2 regions of the Streptomyces sp. R11 genome follow, and region 1 is predicted to be linked to the other one. Evidence: riboswitches for the same ligand, from Rfam matches in the RefSeq annotation. Region 1 holds a riboswitch; the other holds the start of a gene.
What was found. Region 1 has a riboswitch for cobalamin ahead of AB5J55_RS34615 (energy-coupling factor ABC transporter permease). Riboswitches for the same ligand answer to the same signal wherever they lie in the genome.

Region 2: linked by a shared signal. The riboswitch ahead of AB5J55_RS28230 (ribonucleoside-diphosphate reductase subunit alpha) and the one ahead of AB5J55_RS34615 (energy-coupling factor ABC transporter permease) in region 1 are both predicted to bind cobalamin.

The regions. Positions count from the first base shown of each region.
Region 1 is NZ_CP163432.1:7,513,094-7,516,654, reverse strand. Features, by position in the region: gene AB5J55_RS34620 (Pls/PosA family non-ribosomal peptide synthetase) at 1-986, opposite strand, end outside; cobalamin riboswitch at 1,172-1,358, shown strand; gene AB5J55_RS34615 (energy-coupling factor ABC transporter permease) at 1,388-2,095, shown strand; gene AB5J55_RS34610 (energy-coupling factor ABC transporter substrate-binding protein) at 2,107-2,487, shown strand; gene cbiQ (cobalt ECF transporter T component CbiQ) at 2,494-3,243, shown strand; gene AB5J55_RS34600 (ATP-binding cassette domain-containing protein) at 3,240-3,561, shown strand, end outside.
Region 2 is NZ_CP163432.1:6,082,399-6,085,959, forward strand. Features, by position in the region: gene AB5J55_RS28230 (ribonucleoside-diphosphate reductase subunit alpha) at 1-1,063, opposite strand, end outside; cobalamin riboswitch at 1,187-1,361, opposite strand; gene AB5J55_RS28235 (GNAT family N-acetyltransferase) at 1,380-1,886, opposite strand; gene AB5J55_RS28240 (ATP-binding protein) at 2,043-3,561, shown strand, end outside.

The DNA of each region.
Region 1 (3,561 bases):
TGCCAGTGCTCGCCGTCGGGCACCGCCTGCCCACGGTGCAGCGAGGAGGCGTGTCCGAGCTGAGCCCCGTCGCCGAGTGATGTGTCGATGTCAAGGACGGTGTTCTCGCTGACCAGCACGTTCCTGCCGAGAGTGACGGGACCCGTCTGGATCAGTCCGGCGTGCGCCCGGTAGCAGGAGAAGAACGAATCCTTGCGGACGACCGCACCGTCACCGATGGTGAGCAGATCGGTGCACACGGGCACGTTCCGGGAGAGGACCACGGCTCCCCGCCCGACCTTCGCACCCAGCGTCCTGAGGTAGAGCAGGTAGAGCGGGGAGCCGCTGAACAGCACCATCGGATCCGCCCGCACCAGCGTCTTGACGATCCAGAAGCGGACGTACCTGACGCTCCAGACGGGGATGTGCTGAGGCTTCCACCGGCCCACGAGGGTCCACTTCACGAGGACGGGGAGGACACACAGAACCAGGAAGGCCACGCCCCCGAACAGGACCGAGCGCAGGTACACATCGAGTAGGCCGGACCCGGCGGAGATCCACCCGTAGCCCAGGGCGGTGCCGAAGGCGAGGAGGTAGGCGTACGCCAGGAAGGCCAGGAACTGCAGGGCGCCGCACAGGACGTACTGCCGCTTGCCCGCCGCGGATCGCGCCGCCGCCGGAGCCGGGGCGGGCGACTCTGCTGCCGGGGCCACAGCCGCCGGTGCCACCCGGGGCGTCGGCTCGGCATCCGCCAGCGCCGTCGCCAGGCTCCTGATCGTCGGGTGCCGATAGACGTCCCTCATCGACACCGACGGCAGGTCCGCGCGCTTTCTGACGCGTGCGCAGAAGTGCGCCATCACCAGCGAGTCGGCGCCCAGGTCGTCGAAGAAGTGCCCGTCGACCGGCACCTGCTCGGTGCGCACGACCTCGGCCAGCACCGCGGCGAGGGTTCTTTCGATGGCGGCCGGTTCACCGCACCCGTCCAGCAAGGCCGTGGATTCCTCCATGCACTTGATTCGGCACCGATACGCAGACGGATCACCACATTCACATACTTCTCGTGCGATCCGCATTCGGTTACCCAGGGTGTACACGCAGTTGCGGTGTTGCGACCAGCCCACCCCGGCCGTACGGCGCGCGAACGCCCCTTTCACGCCCCCGAGGCGCGCTTGTCAGCCACCCTGTGCGGGCACTACTGTCACCACGCCTTGGTGAACGGGAAATCCGGTGTGATGCCGGTGCGGCCCTCGCCACTGTGAATCGGGAAGTCCGGCTCCGGCCCTCACGGGCAGCCACTGGGTCCTTCGGGACCCGGGAAGGCGGAGCACGGGCGGTGGTACCCGTCAGCCAGGAGACCGGCCAAGGCGCGTCAACCATCCACGAGGTGCTGGAGAGGGTCTGCTGAGCCATGCACATAGCCGAGGGTTTCCTCCCGCCGGCGCACGCGGTCGCCTGGGGCGTCGCGTCCGCTCCGTTCGTCGTCCACGGAGTCCGTTCGCTCACCCGTGAGGTCAGGGAGCACCCCGAGAGCACGCTGCTCCTCGGCGCCTCCGGAGCCTTCACGTTCGTCCTGTCCGCGCTGAAGCTGCCCTCGGTGACCGGGAGCTGCTCGCATCCCACCGGGACCGGGCTGGGCGCCATTCTCTTCCGGCCACCGATCATGGCGGTCCTGGGCACCATCACGCTGCTCTTCCAGGCGCTGCTGCTCGCGCACGGCGGCCTGACCACGCTCGGCGCCAACGTCTTCTCGATGGCGATCGTCGGCCCCTGGGCCGGATACGCGGTCTACAAACTGCTGCGCCGCTACGACGTGCCGCTGATGGTGGCGGTGTTCTTCGGGGCGTTCGTCGCCGACCTGTCCACCTACTGCGTCACCAGCGTCCAGCTGGCGCTCGCCTTCCCCGACCCGAGCAGCGGATTCCTGGGCGCGCTCGGCAAGTTCGGCTCCATCTTCGCCGTCACCCAGATCCCCCTCGCGGTGAGCGAGGGGCTGCTCACGGTGCTCGTGATGCGGCTGCTGGTGCAGTCCAGCAAGGGCGAGCTGACCCGGCTGGGCGTGCTCCTCACCAAGAAGCAGTCCCGGACGGAGACCGAGACCGAGGCGGTGGCCCGATGAGCAAGCGTCCGATGAGCAAGAACACGAAGATCAACGTCCTGCTGCTGCTCGTCGTGGCCGCGCTCGCGGTCCTGCCGCTGGCCCTGGGCCTCGGCGACCACAAGGAGGAGCCGTTCACGGGCGCCGACGGTGAGGCGGAATCGGCGATCACCGAGATCGAGCCGGACTACAAGCCGTGGTTCTCGCCGCTGTACGAGCCGCCGTCCGGTGAGATCGAATCGGCGCTGTTCTCCCTCCAGGCGGCACTCGGTGCCGGTGTCCTCGCCTACTACTTCGGCGTGCACCGGGGCCGGCGGCAGGGCGAGCAGCGGGCGCTGGAGCGGGCACGGGACGCCGAGAGCGTGGCCGGCGGCACCGCGACCGCCGAGGAGCCCACGGCCGAAAGGGCCTGATCCCTCGTGCTGCCGATCGACGCGGCGGCGCACAGCAGTCGCTGGCGCCGCCGTCACCCCGTGGACAAGGCCGTCCTCGGACTCGGCCTCACCCTGCTCGCGATCTCGCTGCCGCCCTGGCCGGGCGCGGCCCTGGTGCTCCTGACGTCCCTCGTGGTGCTGCTGGGACCGGCGGGCGTGCCGGGCCGCCGGCTGTGGCGTGCCTATCGCGTGCCACTGGGCTTCTGCGTGACCGGCGCGGTCACCCTGCTCGTCCAGGTGGGCGGGCCGGAGGGCTTCGTGTCCCTCGCGGACGACGGCCCGCTGCGGGCCGGGGAACTGCTGCTGCGCACCTCGGCGGCCTCGCTCGGGGTCCTGCTGTTCGCCTTCACCACCCCCATGTCCGACCTGCTGCCCCGCCTGGTGAAGGCGGGGGTGCCCGCACCCGTCGTGGACGTCGCCCTGGTGACGTACCGCATGAGCTTCCTGCTCCTGGACTCGGTGCGCCGCATCCGGGACGCCCAGGCCGCCCGGCTGGGGCACACGAGCAGGGCCGCGGAGTGGCGTTCCCTGGCCGGCCTCGGCGCCACCGCCTTCGTGCGGGCCTTCGACCGGGCCACCCGGCTGCAGGCCGGGCTCGCCGGGCGCGGCTACGACGGCACCCTGCGTGTCCTGGTGCCCGAGGCCCGCGTGTCCGCCCGCTTCACGGCCACGAGTTGCGCACTGCTCGCAGCGCTGGCCGCCCTCACCCTCGTACTGGAGAAGGCCCTGCCATGAGCGAGCCCACCGCCCTGGTCGCCCTGCGGGGCGCGTCCTACGCCTACGAGGACGGCCCCGTCGTGCTCAGCGGCCTCGACTTCGACGTGCGCGAGGGGCGCGCGCTGGCGCTGCTGGGCCGCAACGGCAGCGGCAAGACCACGCTGATGCGGCTGCTCAGCGGCGGACTCAGGCCGCACGACGGCCGGTTGACGGTGCAGGGCACGCCGGTCACGTACGACCGCAAGGGGCTGACCCGGCTGCGCACGACCGTCCAGCTGGTGGTGCAGGACCCGGACGACCAGCTCTTCGCCGCCTCCGTCGCCCAGGACGTCTCCT
Region 2 (3,561 bases), 1.4 Mb from region 1:
ACCACGGCTCGTCGGCGTTGACCCGGCGCATGAACTCGTCCGGGACCCAGTGCGCGAGGTTCAGGTTATGTGTACGGCGGGCGTCCTCACCGGTGTTGTCGCGCAGCTCCAGGAACTCCTCGATGTCGGAGTGCCAGGTCTCCAGGTACACCGCGGCGGCACCCTTGCGCCGGCCGCCCTGGTTCACCGCGGCGACCGAGGCGTCGAGGGTCTTCAGGAACGGGACGATGCCGTTGGAGTGGCCGTTGGTGCCGCGGATCAGCGAACCCCGGGAGCGGATACGGGAGTACGAAAGCCCGATGCCGCCGGCGTGCTTGGAGAGGCGGGCGACCTGGTGGTAGCGGTCGTAGATGGAGTCCAGCTCGTCCTTGGGGGAGTCGAGGAGGTAGCAGGACGACATCTGGGGGTGCCGGGTACCGGAGTTGAAGAGGGTGGGGGAGGAGGGGAGGTAGTCGAGGCGGCTCATGAGCCCGTAGAGCGCGGCGACTTCGTCCACCGACCGGGCGGTGTCGTCCTCGGCGAGACCCGCGGCGACGCGCAGCATGAAGTGCTGGGGCGTCTCGACGACCTTGCGGGTGATGGGGTGACGCAGGAGGTACCGGCTGTGCAGGGTGCGCAGGCCGAAGTAGCCGAAGCGGTCGTCGCCGTCCGTGTCGACCAGGGCGTCGAGGCGGGCCGCGTGCAGGCGCACGAACTCGGCGGTCCGGTCGGCGATGAGGCCCTCACGGTGCCCGGTCGCGACCGACCCGGTGAAGGACGTGACGCCCTGCGAGGCGGCCTCGGCGGCGATGGAGAGGGTCAGCAGCCGGGCGGCGAGCCTGCTGTAGGCGGGGTCCTCGGAGATCAGGCCGGCCGCCGCCTCGGTGGCCAGCTCGCGCAGCTCCGCCTCGTCCGCGAACGCGGACCGGCCGCGCAGCGCGGCGGCGGCGACCCGGCCGGGGTCGGCATCGGGGAGGTCGGCGGTCAGCTCGGTCAGGGTCCGCAGCAAGGCGGTTCCCGGAGCGTCCTCGTCCGTCGGGACGGTCGGAACGGCTGAGGCCGGGTCTGCTGGCGCGATGGTCACGTGGGGGCTCTCCCTCGCTCGGCACGGGGGCCTCGGCGAGGGCAGGGGGCAGCACACGAGCGCACACGGCGTCGCGTCCACCGGCCCATTCCACGAGGCCCGGACGTCGGGCGCACCGGCCGGGTGGCCGGGCGCGCTGTCGGCAGGTCCTCGGACTGACTCCTGCGCACGCCGATCCTGGGAACAGACATGCACAAGTACACCGTTGCGGGACAGTTCCGGATTCGCACCGGATTCCCCTGCGGCGACAGCGAGCATGAGCATACATCTTGTGCTCACCCGCCACGCCACCCCCAGATGTTGTGTCGTGCTGGTTTCAGAGCGTCAACTTGTAGGTGAGGAGAGTGATGTCGGCAAGGTGCTGGATCGGGCTCCAGTCCCGCTCGGGCATGCGGACGAAGCCCAGTCGTTCGTAGATCCGGTGGGCGCCGTGCATGGTGCGCTGGGTCGACAGGACGATGCGTACGCAGCCCTCCGTGGCGCGGGCGAGGTCGCCACAGGCGCGCACGAGCGCCTCGCCGACGCCGCTCCCGCGGGCCGTGTGGTCAACGGCGAGCATCCGGATCTCGGCCTCTCCCGGGCGGGCTATGTCGGCCATGGGGCCACCGGCCGGGACGAAGGTCACCCCGCCCAGCAGCAAGCCGTTCTCGACAGCCACCAGTACCTCGGCGGCGGCCGCGCGCTTGGCCACGTCCTTGAGTTCACCGAGGTATTCGTCACTCTCCCCGAAGTCGAGGAGGCCGTCCTGGAGGTAGGCCTGGGCGGTGATCTCGCCGAGGGCCGCGTACTCGTGGGGTTTCGCTTGCCGGATCAGGATGTCCATGCGGCCGAGTCTGCCGGGCCGACCCCTGGGGGCGGCTGGGGATTTTCGCCGAGGGCCGCCGGGTTGCGGGGAGTTCCGGGAGTGCTTCCATGGAGATAGGTGTCGGCGCCCCGCGGTCGCTCCGTTTCGAGAGTCCTTCTCGGAAGGAGACGAACGATGACGAGGGTCGTCCGTCGCCCGCCCGGCAAGAAGCGACCGCGCAACGCGCCGATGGCGACGCTGGCTCCGAGACGGGCGGGCACCTGGGTCTGGCAGGGGTTCGTGGCCCATTGGCACCGGCTGACGATCCGCCTTGAGGCTCGCGGCGGCACCACCCGCCCCAGGAAGTGGCGCCGGTGGTTCACCTACACCAACGTCACCCGGGCCATCTGGACGGTGGCCGCTCTCGCCTTGCTCGCGTGGGTGGTGGAGGGCCTGTACATCCTGATCTCGAGCAACACGACCAGCTTCGAGAAGTGGCGGCAGGGCAATCATGGATTCGAGACCGTCCTGCGCTTCCTCGGCCCGGTGCTCGCCGCGTCGCTCGCCGCCACCCTCTTTCTGTTCTGGTGGTACCGGTGGACCAAGCGGCGCTATCTCGCCAAGGCACGGGACGACCCCCACCGACTGGTGCTCACCGCCGGCCCGGACGCCACCGAGATCGTGGGCAGGGAGGAGATCGCCCAGGTCATCGCCGAACGGCTGCGCGAGCGCGACACGCGCCGTCCGTATCTGCTGGTCGGCGGTGTCGGCGTGGGCAAGACGGCCGTCCTGGTACGGCTCACCGAGCTGCTGGCGGAGCAGAACGCCGTACCGGTGCCGATCCGGCTGCGGGACGCGAACGGCGGCACCGACCTGAACTTCGAACGCATGGCCAAGCAGCGCTTCATCGACGAGGCACCCCGGGGCATCCTCGCGCGCACCAAGACCGAGCGGGTCTGGCAGCAACTGCTCGCCGACGACAAACCCGTCGTCATCGCCGACGGACTGGAGGAGGCTCTCCTCGGCGACGGCATCGGACAGAACCGGGACAACATCATCCGGCGAGCCATCGAGCGCGCCTACGAGGAGAAGCTGCCCCTCGTCATCGCCTCCCGTCCGCACAGCCCCCTGGAGAGCACCCCGGCCGCGATCGTGGAGCTGGAACCGCTCAGCGAGGAGGAGGCGTTGCGGTTCGTCCAGGCACGCGTCCCGGAGACGGACGAACGCCGTGTCGACTGGATCGTGGAGACCGCGGAGGTGACCGAGTCGCCCGTCTACCTCCAGATCGCCCGCGAACTGCACCGCCACGGCGCCCTGGAGCACGACCGGCCGGACAACGACCCGCAGCACATGAACACCCGCAGCCGCGACCGCGGCACGCTGCGGTTGTGGCTGCTGGAGACCTGGGACGAGGCGCTGTGCCAGGGCAGGCTGCGCCGGGACGTCGCGCTGAGCCGGCAGGAACGCCGCGACGCCCTGGAAGTGGTCTCCGCCCTGGCCTGCGTGGGGCTGCTCCAGGACAAGCTGGAGGTCGGCCTCGGGGAACTGCTCGACTCGGACGTCCACCCCGGTCCGATGCGGCGCGCGCAGGCCCGCGCCGAGCACCTGTGGACCGGCGGACGCGCCTTCGACCGGTACGGCAGGCGCGGGAACGTCTTCTCCGAGTGGCACCGGCAGCAGATCTGGGACGTGCTGTGCCGGCGGATCGGCCCGG